2 regions of the uncultured Bradyrhizobium sp. genome follow, and region 2 is predicted to be linked to the other one. Evidence: predicted binding sites of a transcription regulator. Region 2 holds the regulator's gene; the other holds the start of a gene.

Region 1 (7,631 bases), on a different contig from region 2:
GCCCTATACCTCTACCAAGCACGGCATCACCGGACTGACGCGGGCGAGCAATCTCGACGGGCGCGCCTATGATATCGCCGTCGGGCAGATCGATATCGGCAATGCCGCAACGCCGATGACCGACCGAATGGTGAACGGGCCCGGGGTGATGCAGCCCGACGGCAGCATGAAACAGGAGCCGCGCATGGACGCCAAGGCGGTCGGGGACGCCGTCGCCTATATGGCAAGCCTGCCGCTCGACGCCAACGTGCTGTTCATGACGGTGATGGCCAGCAAGATGCCGTTCGTCGGGCGCGGGTGACGCGCAACACACCCCACCGTCGTCCCCGCCAAGGCGGGGACCCATGACCACCGGCGATTATTGTTTGGCAAGTCGCCGACACCTTCGTATCACTGATAACCGGGTGTATGGGTCTCGGCCTTCGCGGGGACGACATCGTGGGTGGGCGGATGCAGCAGCTGCAATCGGCGTTCGGCATATTCGCGCTGTTGGGAATCGCGTGGGCGATCAGTGAAAACCGGCGCGCGGTGTCGCTGAAGCAGGCGGCGATCGGCCTTGCCGTTACGCTTCTTACCGCGCTCGTGCTGATCAAGCTGCCGTTCGTCGCGCACGCATTTTCCGCCATCAACGACGCCGTCGGCACCATCTCCGCCGCCGCGCGCGCAGGCACGGCTTTCGTGTTCGGCTATCTCGGTGGCGGCACGCTGCCGTTCGACCTCAAGTCGCCCGGCGCAGATTTCATCCTGGCGTTTCAGGCTCTCCCCGTGGTGCTGGTCATGAGCGCACTCACCACGCTGTTATTCTACTGGCGCATCCTGCCGCCGATCGTGCGCGGCATGGCCCGGCTCCTGGAGCGCACCCTCGGCATCGGCGGTGCGGTCGGTCTGTCTACATCAGCCAATATCTTCCTCGGCATGGTGGAGGCGCCGCTGTTCATCCGGCCGTATCTGGCGCAACTGACGCGCAGCGAACTGTTCCTGGTGATGACCGGCGGCATGGCCGGGATCGCCGGCACGGTGCTCGTGCTGTACGCGACGCTGCTGGCGCCTCTTATCCAGGATGCCGCCGCGCATTTCGTGATCGCCTCGGTAGTGTCAGCGCCGGCGGCGATCCTGATCAGCCTGATCATGGTACCGGAAGCCACCGGCAAGCATACCGGCGGCGCGCTCGACGATCCCGACCTGCACGCTTCCAGCACCATGGACGCGATCGTCAAGGGCACCGCAGCCGGACTCGAACTGCTGCTCAATATTGTCGCAATGCTGATCGTGCTGGTGGCGTTGGTGCATTTGGCTAACGCGATTCTTGGCCGGCTGCCGAATATCGCAGGCGCCGCGATCTCGCTGCAACGCATGCTCGGCTATGCCATGGCGCCGGTGTGCTGGCTGATGGGCGTGCAATGGACGCAAGCCGCCACCGCGGGCAGCCTGATGGGCATCAAGACCGTGCTGAATGAACTGATCGCCTATGTGGAACTGGCAAAACTCGACCCCGGCGCGCTCGACCCGCGCGCGCGGCTGATCATGCTGTATGCGATGTGCGGCTTCGCCAATTTCGGCAGTCTCGGCATCATGATCGGCGGCCTCGGGACCATGGCGCCGCAGCGGCGCGGCGAGATCGCCTCGCTCGGGTTGAAGTCGATCGTATCGGGCACGCTGGTGACGTGCCTGATGGGGGCGATCGTGGGGATGCTGAATTAATTCGTCATGGCCCGGCTTGTCCCGGCTATCCACGGCTTTGCCGCGAGAAGAGAAGCAAGACGTGGAAGCCCGGGCATCAAGAGCTGAAAGTCATTGCTTGAGCCCAAGCATCGACGCAATCCTGCCCACCACATACTCCGACCCCTCCGCCGTCAGATGCGCGTGGTCCCACGCCAGCGGAACGTCTCCGCCGATCGTGAGCGGGCATTGCCGCGCCGGGCAGACCGCGTTGACGACCGATATATAAGCGAATTTCTCGCGCGGCGAGAGCGCCGATCTCATCCGCGCATCCAGCGCGAAAATGTCCGGCAGCACAAAATCATCGGCGCGCAGATCGACGCCGCGAAGCTGCGCCCGCATCAGCATCGACGGCAGCCGGCTTCGGAATTGCACGGGCGGACCGAGCAGCACCATGGCAATGCCGCGCCCGGTGAGTTCGGCGATGGTATGTTTGAGATCCGCAATCATGCCGTCGAAGCGCGGCCCGCGGGCGTATTCCAGCCAGTCGGCGGAGACGATGACGAGGTCCGGCCTGCTGTCTTTGAAGAACGTCTCCATCCGCGCGGCAAAATCCTTGCACGAGGCAACGCCTTGCGTTGCCGCCGCCAGGGTCGGCATGCACGCGGCCTGGCTCGCCTGCAGAATGTTCATGCTTTGCGGATCAGCCGAGTTGCGGAGGCCGTGAAAATATTGCGCGGCGTAACTGTCCCCCCACAGCAGCACATTGATCCTGCCCGGTACCGGCGTCAGGCATTTTTCGTCGAACGTGCTCCAGCTCTGGGTAAAACAGCTGCCGGATCGGAATAGCGGCCGATAATCATAAGTATTGTACGCTTCGAGCTTCGAGGCGCTGCGGTCGGTTTCCGACGGCGTCCGGCCGGCAACGACTCCGCAGGCGCTCGCGATCAGCAGCACGGCCGTGCCGAGGCCGGCGATGCCGAACGCCGTGCGGCGCCTTGGCGCCAGCGACCCCCTGCGGAACGGCTGTTCGACAAACCGCCATGACAGATAGGAGATCGCAACCGTTGCCGCAAACAGCGCGACCTTGTCGAAACCATTCAACACCAGGCTGGTCTTGGAAAATCGCGCGAAGGCGAACAGCGGCCAGTGCCAGAGATACAGCGAATACGAAATCCGGCCGAAGAACTTTACCACGTTAAGCGGTGCAACCGGGTTTCGCGACTGCGTCGGCACGCCGATGCCGCTCCAGATGAACATCGCAGCGCCAATACATGGCAGCAGCGCGTTGACGCCGGGAAAACCCGGGCCCTGCCGCAGCGAGAATATCGGAATCGCCAGCAGCACGAGGGCCGTACCCCGCGCGATCTGCCGCAACCGTGCGTTCCGCGGCACCGGAAAGCCGTCGACCGCGACGATGCCGCCGATCATAAATTCCCACGCCCGCGGCGGGCTCAGGAAAAAGGCGGCGGCGGAGCGGTCGGTTTTCATCAGCCAGACCGCCAGCGCGAAGGAAGCAACGCTCAGCACGCCCTGCGCAAGTGAAAGACGCAAGCGCGCGTTCTCTCTTCGCACATTGCGCAGCAGCGCCCACAGCAGCAGCGGCAAGCCTAAGTAAAACTGTTCCTCGACCGCGAGCGACCAGGTGTGCAGCAGCGGCTTCTCCACCGCCGCATGATCGAAATAGCCGGTCTGAAGCCAGAAAAACAGATTGGAGGTGAAGGTCACCACGGCAGCAACGGAGCGGAAAAATTCCAGCCGTTCCGACGTCAGCAGATAATGCAATGACGGTATCGCCGTCAGCGCCACCATCGCATAAAGTGCCGGCAGCAGGCGCCGCACCCGGCGTTCGTAAAACCGCGGAAACGAAAACGTGCCGCGCTCCAGGTCCGACTGGATGATCCCGGTGATCAGATATCCGGAAATCACGAAGAAGATGTCGACGCCGACAAAACCGCCGAAAACGGCCGGCGCCTCAAAGTGAAACGCCACCACCGACAGCACGGCGATGGCGCGCAGCCAGTCGATGTCTTCGCGATAGGCGAAGGTCACCGGCAACCGTCGTACCGACGAACGCCGGGACCCATAACCATCGCCATCGCACGGGACGAACGGCGGCTCACAGGATGCTCAAAATAAGACGGCACGGGAGACGGGTCCCGGCGTTCGCCGGGACGGCGGGTCGAGGCGGATCTCACGTCGAAAGTTCGACCGTCTTGAACTCCGCCGGCAGGATGATTTCCAGCAATTCACATCGGTCGGAATAATCAAGGATCAGATGCTTGACGCGCGGCGGCTGGGTCCAGCAGCTGCCTTCCTTCATCAGCGTTTCGCCCTGCCCTTCCAGATAGGTCTTCACCCAGCCCTTCAGCACATAGACCATCTGGAATTCGATATCGTGGAAATGCAGCTTTGAGACTTCGGCCGGATTGCACGGGCCGATCAGGCGAATCACATGCGCCTGCGCCAGGCCATCGGTCGCAGCGGCAATGCCGAGGTCGCGGTAATGCGCGTAGGCCCTCAGGCCGTTGGGTGCAAAATCCTGCTCGCGATAATGGCTGATGGCGATGCGCTGCTTCGACCGATGCGGCTTTGCGCCCGGCATGGTTTTAAGCGGTTCGCGCGATGTGGATTTGACGGCGATCTTCGGCGCGGACGATTTCTTCTGCGCGGTCGCGCGGACCACGGCCCTTGAGGCCGGCTTTTGTTTGGCCATCAGCCCTTCTCCCCTTTTGTTGCCGGAGAAGGTCTAGCACAAATCGCAGCTTTCGTGGCCCGGCAATCCATCAGCGAACGACTCGAAGATGGATGGATACGCGGGGTCAAGCCCGGGTATGACGCAGCTTGCAGACCGGCGCGTCGCTCAGTGCAACCTGAACACGCCATCCACCGCGCGCAGCTCGGCAGGCTTGATCAGCTTGGAATGCGCGACCGTGACGGCGAACAACGGACCGTCGAGCGACTTTTCCCAGAAGGCGAGAAAGTCCTTCAGCGCCGGAAATTTCGGAAACAGATCGTAATTCTGCCAGACGTAGGTTTGCAGCAGCGACGGATGATCGGGCATGCGATACAGAATTTGCGCCGTTGTCAGCCCGTAACCTAGCACCTGCTTCCGAAAGTCCTCGGAAACCCCAACCCGCGAGACCATGCCTACCTCCATCGCTGGAGCGCACTCACGAGATGGCTGCCCCCGGGAGCCACCCGGCAGAGACGCTCATGGAACAAATGTGACGCACGACACCAACCCATCACAAGCCTAAAAGTTTAATAATGTGTTGAGATTTCGTGCACTGGCAGCGGCTTACCGCATGTGCTAACATTGACCTGTGGCGCCCCGGCCCGCGTCGTCGGTCATTGGCAGGTTGGCAGCAACGATGGTCGAGTGCCAAAAAATTTGCTACAAGGCCTTGTTTACCCGGAACATTCGGCCTATGTCGTGACCGGTATGCTGGCACTCGCTGGCATCGACTGCCAAATATTGAAATCGCAATATCTTCAGAAACTTAGGAGGACTGCATGAAATTCCGTCCGCTTCACGACCGCGTTGTGGTCAAGCGTATCGACGCCGAAGAGAAGACCGCAGGCGGCATCATCATTCCGGACAGCGCTAAGGAAAAGCCGTCGCAGGGCGAGATCACCGCTGTGGGGCCGGGCGGCCGCGACGAAGCCGGCAAGCTTATTCCGATCGATCTCAAGGTTGGCGACCGCGTGCTGTTCGGCAAATGGTCCGGCACCGAGGTCAAACTCGATGGTCAGGAACTGCTGATCATGAAGGAGAGCGACATCATGGGCGTCCTCACCGATTACCCGGCCGCCAAGAAGAAGGCCGCTTAAGCAATTTACGGGAGCCGTCATCACCGGGCCTGTCCCGGTGATCCACGTCTTCCCTTCGATCCACGCACAAAGACGTGGATGGCCGGGACAAGCCCGGCCATGACGTCAGAACCGGTTTTTAAAGGAAGATCCCAACATGGCTAGTAAAGAAGTCAAATTCGGCGTCGATGCCCGCGACAGGATGCTGCGCGGCGTCGACATTCTCAACAATGCGGTGAAGGTTACCCTCGGTCCCAAGGGCCGCAATGTCGTGCTCGACAAGTCGTTCGGCGCGCCCCGCATCACCAAGGACGGCGTCACCGTCGCCAAGGAAATCGAGCTTGAGGACAAGTTCGAGAACATGGGCGCCCAGATGGTGCGCGAAGTCGCCTCCAAGTCAGCCGACGCTGCCGGCGACGGCACCACCACCGCGACGGTTCTTGCCGCTGCGATCGTTCGCGAAGGCGCCAAGTCGGTTGCCGCCGGCATGAACCCGATGGACCTCAAGCGTGGTATCGATCTGGCGGTCGACGCCGTGGTCGCCGACCTCGTGAAGAATTCCAAGAAGGTCACCTCGAATGAGGAAATCGCCCAGGTTGGAACCATTTCGGCCAACGGCGATGCCGAAATCGGCAAGTTCCTCGCCGACGCCATGAAGAAGGTAGGCAACGAGGGCGTCATCACGGTTGAAGAGGCCAAGAGCCTTGAGACCGAGCTCGACGTCGTCGAAGGCATGCAGTTTGACCGCGGCTACATCTCGCCCTACTTCGTCACCAACGCCGACAAGATGCGCGTCGAGTTCGACGATGCCTACATCCTGATCAACGAGAAGAAGCTCTCCAACCTCAACGAACTGCTTCCGCTCTTGGAAGCCGTGGTGCAGACCGGCAAGCCGCTGGTGATCGTCGCTGAAGACGTCGAAGGCGAAGCTCTTGCTACCCTCGTCGTCAACCGTCTGCGCGGCGGCCTCAAGGTTGCAGCCGTCAAGGCGCCGGGCTTCGGCGATCGCCGCAAGGCCATGTTGCAGGACATCGCGGTGCTGACCGGTGGCCAAGCGATCTCGGAAGATCTCGGCATCAAGATGGAAAACGTCACGCTGGCCATGCTCGGCCGTGCCAAGAAAGTGATGATCGACAAGGAAAACACCACCATCGTCAACGGCGCCGGCAAGAAGACCGACATCGAAGCGCGGGTGGCGCAGATCAAGGCGCAGATCGAGGAAACCACCTCGGACTATGACCGCGAGAAGCTGCAGGAGCGTCTCGCCAAGCTCGCCGGCGGCGTCGCGGTGATCCGCGTCGGTGGCGCTACCGAAGTCGAGGTGAAGGAGCGCAAGGATCGCGTGGATGACGCGATGCATGCAACCCGTGCGGCGGTTGAAGAAGGCATCGTACCGGGCGGCGGCGTCGCTCTGTTGCGCGCCTCCGAACAGCTCAAGCGCGTCAAGACCGCCAACGACGACCAGAAGACCGGCGTCGAGATCGTGCGCAAGGCGCTGTCGTTCCCGGCGCGCCAGATCGCGATCAACGCGGGCGAGGATGGCTCCGTCATCGTCGGCAAGATTCTGGAAAACGATTCGTACACCCACGGGTTCGACTCGCAGACCGGGACCTATGGCGACCTCGTCAAGAAGGGCATCATCGACCCGACCAAGGTCGTGCGCGCGGCGATCCAGAACGCGGCTTCCGTCGCGGCTCTCCTGATCACCACCGAAGCCATGATCGCCGAACTGCCGAAGAAAAACTCTCCGGCGGGCGGCGGCATGCCTCCGGGCGGCGGCATGGGCGGAATGGATTTCTGATCCGACGCCATCATCCCGGCGCGATGCAGCGTAAAACGCCGCTTCGCCGGTCCGGGATCTCGATCAACCAGTGCGGAAAGGGCGTGGCGCAAGCCGCGCCCTTCTTGTTTGACGCCAAACCCCGCCGTCATTCCAGGACGCGCCCTGGGCGCGGGCCCGGAATCCATACTCACGGCGGGGGGTTATGGATTCCGGGCTCGCCGCTTCGCGTCGCCCCGGAATGACGGGGGTTCGCTGCATATCAACATCGCAATGCCGGGACCGAACCCGTCCGTCATTCCGGGACGCGCCCCTTGGCGCGGGCCCGGAATCCATACTCACGGCAGGGGGTTATGGATTCCGGGCTCGCCGCTTCGCG
Region 2 (8,333 bases):
TCTGTACGCCGCGCCGGATCCGGCCGGCTTCCGCAGTTTCGCGGGCCGCTATCGAACCAAATTCGGCGGCGAGCCGGTGCGTACCGCGACGCTGGCCTACGATGCGGTGGCCTTGGTTGCCGCGCTGGCGCGAACGCAGGGCGGCCAGCGTTTTTCGCCGGAAGTGCTGACCAATCCATCGGGCTTTGCCGGCATCGACGGCCTGTTCCGGTTTCGGACCGACGGCACCAATGAACGCGGGCTGGCCGTCATGCGCGTCGGATCGGGCGGCGGCCAGCCAGTCGCCGGCTCGCCGAAAAGTTTCGGCGCTTAAGAAAAGCCCGCAGGGCAGATCAGCCAAAAGCGTAATCCGCCATTCCGCAGGCGGCGCGGCGCAATACGCTGCGCTATTGCGCCCGCAAGGCTGGATCGCTTCGCGCGCAATCACCCATGCTACGCGGCGAGATCAGCTACAACGGCATCGAGCACCGGAAATCCGGCTTGCGTCACGCGCAGCCGTCCGTCGGCGTCGACGGTGATGGCGCCTTCGTCGCGCAGGATCGCAATGCGGGCGGGGTCGAGCGGCCGCCCCGACAGCGCCTGGTAGCGGTGCGGATCGATGCCCTCGGCAAGCCGCAAGCCCATCAGCAAGAATTCATCGGCGCGTTCTTCGCTGTTCAAGACATCGTCGGTAACGGCGCCGCTGCCCGTCGCCTCGACGCGCATCAGCCAGCTCTCGGGACGCTTTTCGGTCGCGGTGGCGTGCCTTAATCCGTCGATATCGAGGCGGCCATGCGCGCCGGGGCCGACACCGGCATATTCCTGGCCGCGCCAGTAGACGAGGTTGTGCCTGCACTCGGCGCCAATGCGCGCATGATTGGAAATCTCGTAGGACGGCAGGCCCTGCTGCGAACACACCTCCTGCGTCACGTCATACAGCGCGCGCGCGATCGCTTCATCCGGCGTCTTCAGCTTGCCCGCCGCGTGCAGGCCGAAGAAGGGCGTGCCTTCTTCGATGGTGAGCTGGTAGAGCGACAGATGTTCCGCGGCTTCCGAGATCGCCAGCTTCAATTCATCCGCCCACATCTGCGGGGTCTGGCCGGGGCGGGCGTAGATGAGGTCGAACGAGTATCGCTGAAAGGCCGCGCGCGCGATTGCGACCGCGTCCAGCGCTTCGCGCGCGGTATGCAGGCGTCCCAGCGCTTTCAACGATGCATCGTCGAGCGCCTGGACGCCGAGCGACACCCGGTTCACGCCGGCGGCGCGATAGCCTTGAAAGCGGGTAGCTTCGACGCTGGTCGGATTGGCTTCCAGGGTGACTTCGACGTCAGGCCCGACGCGCCAGTGCCTTGCAATCGAATCCAGGATGGCGCCGACCGTGCGCGGCTGCATCAGCGAGGGGGTGCCGCCGCCGAGAAAGATCGACGACACCTCGCGGCCGTGCGTCCGCGCCGCCGTGGTTTCGATCTCGCGCGCAAAGGCGCGTGCAAACCGCGCCTCGTCTATGGCTGCATGGCGCACATGGCTGTTGAAATCGCAGTACGGGCATTTCGACAGGCAGAACGGCCAGTGCACATAAACGCCAAAAGCAGTATTTGCCGAAGAGACGGTCATGGCCGGGCGTGTCCCGGCCATCCACGTCTTGCCGTGAAGACGGCAAGGAAAGACGTGGATGCCCGGCGCGACCCCGGGCATGACGCGGTTTGATCTGGCGCGTCAGCCAGCAAGGCAGATCTCCGCCAGTTTCACGAAGGCGCGGGCGCGATGCGACAGCCCGAGGCCAATCGGCGGCAGGCCGTGCTTCTCGGTGCTGGTCATTTCGCCGAAGGTGCGGCTATGGCCGTCCGGCAGGAACGCCGGGTCGTAGCCAAATCCGGCGCCGCCGCGCGGCGGCCACACCAGCGCGCCGTCCACGCGCCCCTCGACCTCCTCGAGATGATCGTCGGGCCAGGCGACGCATAATGCGGAGATGAAATGCGCGCGGCGTTGCGGCGGCGTGGTGGCGCCGCGTTCCTGCAGCAGGCGCTCGATCCGCGTCATCGCCGCCGTGAAATCCTTGCTTTCGCCGGCCCAGCGCGCCGAATAGATGCCCGGCGCGCCGTCCAGCGCGTCCACCACCAGCCCGGAATCGTCGGCAAATGCCGGCAGCTCCGCGGCGCGCGCCGCCGCAACCGCCTTGATCCGCGCGTTGGCACGAAAGCTGTCGCCGGTTTCCTCCGGCCCGCGGAGGCCGAGTTCGCCGGCGGAGACGGCCTCGACGCCGTGCGGCGCCAGCAGTTCGCGCATCTCGGCCAGCTTGCCGGGATTATGGGTCGCGATCACGAGCTTGCCGGTGATTCGACGATGCTGAGTCATGCGCATTTATAATCCGTCATGGTCGGGCTCGTCCCTACCGGATTCCCACCTCTCGTCATACGCGGGCCCGACCCGCGTATCCATCCATCTTCGGAAAGAGTCGTTCGAAGCGGATGGATTGCCAGGTCGAGCCCGGCAATGACGGCGAGATGTGTGCATCCCGGGCATGACGACCGGTTACGAATCACGCCACCGCCATTTTTTGCAAATCCACCAGCCGGGCAACGCCCTTCTTCGCCAGCGCCATCAGCGCCAGAAATTCGTCCTGCGAGAACGGGGTTTTTTCCGCCGTGCCCTGAACCTCGATGATGCGTCCATCGCCGGTCATCACGAAATTGGCGTCGGTGTCGGCCTCGGAATCCTCGGCATAGTCGAGGTCGAGGACCGGCGTGCCGTTATAGATCCCGCACGAGATCGCAGCGACGTTGTCGCGCAGCACATCGCTGGTGCCGGGCTTGAACATGTTGCGGTTCTTCATCCAGCCGATGCAGTCGGCAAGGGCTACCCAGGCGCCGGTGATCGAGGCCGTCCGCGTGCCGCCGTCGGCCTGGATCACGTCGCAATCCACCGTGATCTGGCGCTCGCCCAGGGCCTCGAGGTCGAGGGTCGCGCGCAACGAGCGGCCGATCAGGCGCTGGATTTCGACGGTACGGCCGTTCTGTTTGCCGGCGGAGGCTTCGCGGCGGGTGCGCTCCACCGTGGCCCGGGGCAGCATGCCGTATTCCGCCGTGACCCAGCCGCGGCCCTGGCCCTTGAGCCATGGCGGCAGCCGTTCCTCCAAGGTCGCCGTCACCAGCACATGGGTATCGCCGAATTTAACCATGCAGGAACCCTCGGCATATTTGACCACGCCGCGTTCCAGCGACACGGCGCGCAGTTCGTCGGGCGCACGGCGGCTTGGCCGCATGGGAAATCCTCCGGTAATTTAAGGAAAAAGGTGGTGCCGCGGTGCTTTTAGGGACGGGAAGCGGCAACGGCAAGGGCCGGCCGAAGCTGTCGGCGCAATGCCGGCTTGTATCTGCGCCCGGAGATGGACAAATTGAGGCCAGTTTAGTGTTAGATAGCGCATGATCCCCGCCAACCGTGCGTCGTTTGGCGGATCATGCACGCGGGAGTGCCAGTGGCTCACCACGATCCGATCGGGCTGATCGCGCCGAATGCCGGGCTCGCCCAGCTCAACGAGCGCTCACGGGATATTTTTCGTCAAATCGTCGAGAGTTATCTCGCGACCGGCGAACCGGTCGGCTCGCGTAACATTTCGCGCCTGATCACGGTGCCGCTGTCGCCGGCCTCGGTCCGTAACGTGATGTCGGACCTCGAGCAGCTCGGCCTGATCTATGCGCCGCATACCTCCGCCGGGCGGTTGCCGACCGAACTGGGCTTAAGGTTTTTCGTCGACGCGCTGATGCAGGTCGGCGATCTCACCGAACCGGAGCGGCAGTCGATCCAGACCCAACTCGTCTCCGTCGGCAAGGCGCAATCGGTCGAAGCCGCCCTCGGCGAGGCGCTGACGCGGCTGTCCGGCCTGACCCGGGCGGCGGCGGTGGTGCTGACCGCGAAATCCAATTCGCGGCTGAAGCATATCGAGTTCGTGCGGCTGGAGCCGGAGCGGGCGCTTGTGGTGCTGGTCGCTGAAGACGGGCAGGTCGAGAATCGCGTGCTGGCGCTGCCGCCGGGCGTTCCGATGTCGGCGCTCACGGAGGCATCGAATTTCCTCAATGCGCGGATTCGCGGCCGCACACTGGCCGAGGCGCGCCTCGAACTCGAAACCGCATTGACGCAGAACCGCGCCGAACTCGACCTGCTTACCCAGAAAGTCATCGCGGCCGGCATCGCAAGCTGGTCCGGCGGCGACAACGACGACCGGCAATTGATCGTGCGCGGCCATGCCAACCTGCTCGAGGATCTGCACGCGCTGGAGGATCTCGAGCGGGTGAGATTGCTGTTTGACGATCTCGAAACCAAGCGCGGCGTGATCGACCTGCTGGGGCGCGCGGAACGCGCCGAGGGCGTGCGAATTTTCATCGGATCGGAAAACAAGCTGTTTTCGCTGTCCGGCTCCTCCACCATCATCGCGCCCTACAGCGACGGCGCGGGGCATATCGTCGGTGTGCTCGGCGTCATCGGGCCGACCCGGCTGAATTACGCGCGGGTCATTCCGATGGTGGACTACGCCGCCCGGATCGTGAGCCAGATGCTGGGCGGGTAGCCGGACGCCGAGACGGACCGGTTCCGCTTGATTTTCTGCCGCTAAAGCACGATATGCGGCCCAGCAATCCCCATTCAACCTGAACAGATTTTCGAGAAGGCAGTGTGATGGCCGATCCCAACGGGCACAACGACAATCCGGCGAAACCGGCGCAGGACGCCGAGCCGGTGGTTTCCAAGCCTTACATCATGCCCGACGATCCGGAAGATGGCGCGGTGGAAGCCCTGGCCAAGGAAGCCGCGGAATCGCGCGACAAGATGCTACGCACGCTGGCGGAAATGGAAAACCTGCGCAAGCGCACGGCGCGCGAGGTCTCCGACGCCCGGACCTACGGCATTTCCGGATTTGCGCGCGACGTGCTCGATATCGCCGACAATCTGCAGCGCGCGCTGGATGCCGTCCCGGCCGAAGCCAAGGCGGCGGCGGATCCCGGCCTCAAGGCGCTGATCGAAGGCGTCGAACTTACCGAGCGGTCGCTGCTCAACACGCTGGAAAAAAACGGGGTCAAGAAATTCGATCCGTCGGGCGAAAAATTCGATCCGAATTTCCAGCAGGCGATGTACGAAGTGCCCGACGCATCGGTGCCCGCGGGCACCGTCATGCAGGTGGTGCAGGCGGGCTACATGATCGGCGAGCGCGTGTTGCGTCCAGCCCTCGTCGCGGTCTCCAAGGGGGGTGCGAAGGCCGGCGCTGCCGAACAGGCCGGCTGATCCGGTTCGGATCGGCGCTCAGACCACGATGTCCGCCGACTGGATGCGTTTGACGCCGGCCTTTGCCATATCGGCCCAGGCCTTGGCCAGCGAGCCCTGGGTGTCGATGCCGCGGCAGGCGTCCTCGACGACGTAGGTTTCGAACCCGGCCTTGCGGGCGTCGAGCGCCGTCCAGGCCACGCAGAAGTCGGTCGCGAGCCCGGCCAGGAACAGACGCTTGAGCTTGCGGGCGGTGAGATAACCCGCCAGTCCCGTCGTGGTCTTGCCGTCGGCCTCGGTGAAGGCGGAGTAACTGTCGACGTCCTTGTGATAGCCCTTGCGGATGATGAGTTCGGCGTGCGGGATCGCGAGCTCTTTCGAAAGCGCGGCGCCGTCGGTGCCCTGCACGCAATGGTCCGGCCACAATACCTGCTTGCCGTATTTGAGATCGATCGTTTCAAACGGCTTTTTCCCGGCATGGCTCGACGCAAACGAGACGTGGCCTTCGGTATGCCAGTCCTGCGTCATCACGACATGGGCAAAGCCCCTGGCCATCTTGTTGATCACCGTGACGATCTGGTCGCCCTCCTTCACGGCGAGGCTGCCGCCGGGCAGGAAACAGTTCTGCACATCGACGACCACCAGCGCCGATGTGTCGTCAACCTTGATCGAAGCTGCAGCCTGAAGGCGCTTCGGAACGAGCCCGGCGGCGGCGATGCCGGCCACGCCCGCCAGAATTTGTCTGCGGTCCACCATGTTGAATCTCCCTTGAAGACCCGGTCAGCAAATCAGGTCGTCGCGGCAGCGTAAAGGCGGCCGGGTGCCGGGAACGGATCAAATCTTCCGGCAAGCCGGGGCCGCGATTGCGGTCTCAGCGCGGCTGGATTCCGTCGCGCACCGCGCGGAAGCGCGGAAACGCCTTGGACCAATCGTCCCGTGGCGTGCTTGCGATGATCCGCAGCGCCTGGTTGGCACTGCCAAACCGCAGCCATTGGACCACCGTGACCGGCGTGTTGGCCTTGCCGCTGGTGGCCTCGACGCGCGTTTCATATCCGGGCGAGCCGTCGATCCGCAGAGATTCGGACATCGTGATGCGTCCATCGCGCAAGCCGGGAATCTGGCCCGCAGCCTGCTGCGCAAAGCGGCCGCGATCTTCCGGTTGCGTCGGTGCCGACGCGATGGTGCCGATCACCATGTAAGACGACGACTCGATCCCGGTTTCCTCGTTGCCGTCGGCGAGGAGGATGGCGGCGCCGGGCGCCAGCGTGCGGACGTTCTTGAAGGCGCCGAGTTCGGTGATCTTGAACGGCAGCAGTCCGAGCTGCTCCTCGACCGGAACCTGCTGGCGCACGACGGCCGACGCGAACATCTGCCGCACCGCATCGTCCGAATAGGTTTTCGTAGCGCTTTCCGGGACCTGCGCCGCCAAATATCCGGAGAACGTGCCGCCGGGGATGATCATCGAAAAACGCCGTACCGTGTCGGCGCCGTCCTTGGCGCTTTCAACGGTATAAAAGCCCTCGCCGGCGGCGGTCTGCAGGCCTTCCGGCTTGATGGCATTCGCGCCACCCGGAAAGGAATTGGTTCTGAACGCATGCTCCACCTCGCCATAGGCCGCAAGGGGAAGTTCTGCGATCAACACCTTGACGCCGTGGTCCTCCGTCTCGAAGCCGGGGAACGTCTTCGAGATGACAAGCCCTTCGATCGGCACAACGCCGACCCGGATGCCCGGCGGATACACCACGTCGGCGGCGAAGGCCGCGCTGCATGCGGCCGAAAAAAAAGCAAATGCGATGAGCGGTGCGAACTGTTTCATGAAAATCTATTGGGTTTGCATTGAGGCCGTTCGATGATCGGCTCTGCGGCCATTGCGCCGACGCCGTCAGGCTGCATTGTTCACGGTTGCCCCGTTCCGGCAATAGATCAAGCCAAGATCGCGTTCCCGGCCGCCATTTCTGGCCGGACAGGGGCCGTTTGTCCAGATATTACCGGACCTGATCGCGCCCGTCTGTGCGGCCTGTCTGGTGATGCGGCTGAAAAAATCGACGGCGCCGCGGCCGGGGTGAGAGCGGACACGATCGGCCGAAGCCAAAGGGTTTTCGTCGGCCAAGCTTGCGTCCGGTCCTTGCGGCCCCCACCCCCCCTCCTATATGAGGCTCACCGCCGCGAGTTCGCGAGCATTTGATATTGGGGGTTTGGATTGGTGCGCCGTCAGGGCCCAGCCAACCTGCCGCAAAAAGAAGGATATGAGGACCATGGGAAAGGTCATTGGGATCGATCTCGGCACCACGAATTCGTGCGTCGCCGTAATGGATGGCAAGACATCGAAAGTAATCGAAAACGCCGAAGGCATGCGGACCACGCCGTCGATTGTCGCTTTCAGCGATGACGGGGAGCGCCTCGTCGGTCAGCCGGCAAAGCGTCAGGCCGTGACCAATCCCGAGCGCACCATTTTTGCGGTCAAGCGCCTGATCGGCCGCCGCTATGACGACCCGATGGTTGAAAAGGACAAGAAGCTCGTCCCTTACAAGATTTCAAAGGCCGGCAACGGCGACGCCTGGGTCGAGGCCGACGGCAAGACCTATTCTCCCTCGCAGGTTTCGGCATTCATTCTGCAAAAGATGAAGGAGACCGCGGAGGCCCATCTCGGCCAGAAGGTCGATCAGGCGGTCATCACCGTTCCCGCCTATTTCAACGACGCGCAACGTCAGGCCACCAAGGATGCCGGCAAGATCGCCGGCCTCGAGGTGCTGCGCATCATCAACGAACCGACCGCGGCGGCGCTTGCCTATGGTCTCGACAAGTCGAAGTCCGGCACCATCGCGGTGTACGACCTCGGCGGCGGCACCTTCGACGTGTCGATCCTCGAGATCGGCGACGGCGTGTTCGAGGTGAAGTCGACCAACGGCGATACTTTCCTCGGCGGCGAAGACTTCGACATGCGCCTTGTCAGCTATCTGGCCGATGAATTCCAGAAAGAGCAGGGCATCAATCTGCGCAACGACAAGCTGGCCCTGCAGCGCCTGAAAGAGGCCGCCGAAAAGGCCAAGATCGAGCTGTCCTCGACCACGCAGACCGAAATCAACCTGCCGTTCATCACG

What was found. Region 2 encodes HrcA, which represses chaperone genes, less so after heat shock. Its sites were predicted from a motif close to GTTAGCACTCNCNNNNNGNGAGTGCTAAC; they were not measured.
Region 1: a site for HrcA is predicted at 5,107-5,135, ahead of ACFE72_RS12790 (co-chaperone GroES). Genes of this name have one in related genera too.

Annotation. Positions count from the first base shown of each region.
Region 1 is NZ_CAXUNQ010000020.1:45,787-53,417, forward strand. Features, by position in the region: gene ACFE72_RS12765 (SDR family oxidoreductase) at 1-301, shown strand, start outside; gene ACFE72_RS12770 (NupC/NupG family nucleoside CNT transporter) at 451-1,701, shown strand; gene ACFE72_RS12775 (acyltransferase family protein) at 1,792-3,711, opposite strand; gene ACFE72_RS12780 (cupin domain-containing protein) at 3,854-4,375, opposite strand; gene ACFE72_RS12785 (usg protein) at 4,523-4,807, opposite strand; gene ACFE72_RS12790 (co-chaperone GroES) at 5,176-5,493, shown strand; gene groL (chaperonin GroEL) at 5,630-7,273, shown strand.
Region 2 is NZ_CAXUNQ010000021.1:55,561-63,893, forward strand. Features, by position in the region: gene ACFE72_RS13170 (penicillin-binding protein activator) at 1-313, shown strand, start outside; gene hemW (radical SAM family heme chaperone HemW) at 433-1,593, opposite strand; gene rdgB (RdgB/HAM1 family non-canonical purine NTP pyrophosphatase) at 1,696-2,334, opposite strand; gene rph (ribonuclease PH) at 2,519-3,241, opposite strand; gene hrcA (heat-inducible transcriptional repressor HrcA) at 3,455-4,543, shown strand; gene grpE (nucleotide exchange factor GrpE) at 4,651-5,253, shown strand; gene pncA (bifunctional nicotinamidase/pyrazinamidase) at 5,272-5,988, opposite strand; gene ACFE72_RS13205 (hypothetical protein) at 6,104-7,048, opposite strand; gene ACFE72_RS13210 (hypothetical protein) at 7,115-7,342, opposite strand; gene dnaK (molecular chaperone DnaK) at 7,488-8,333, shown strand, end outside.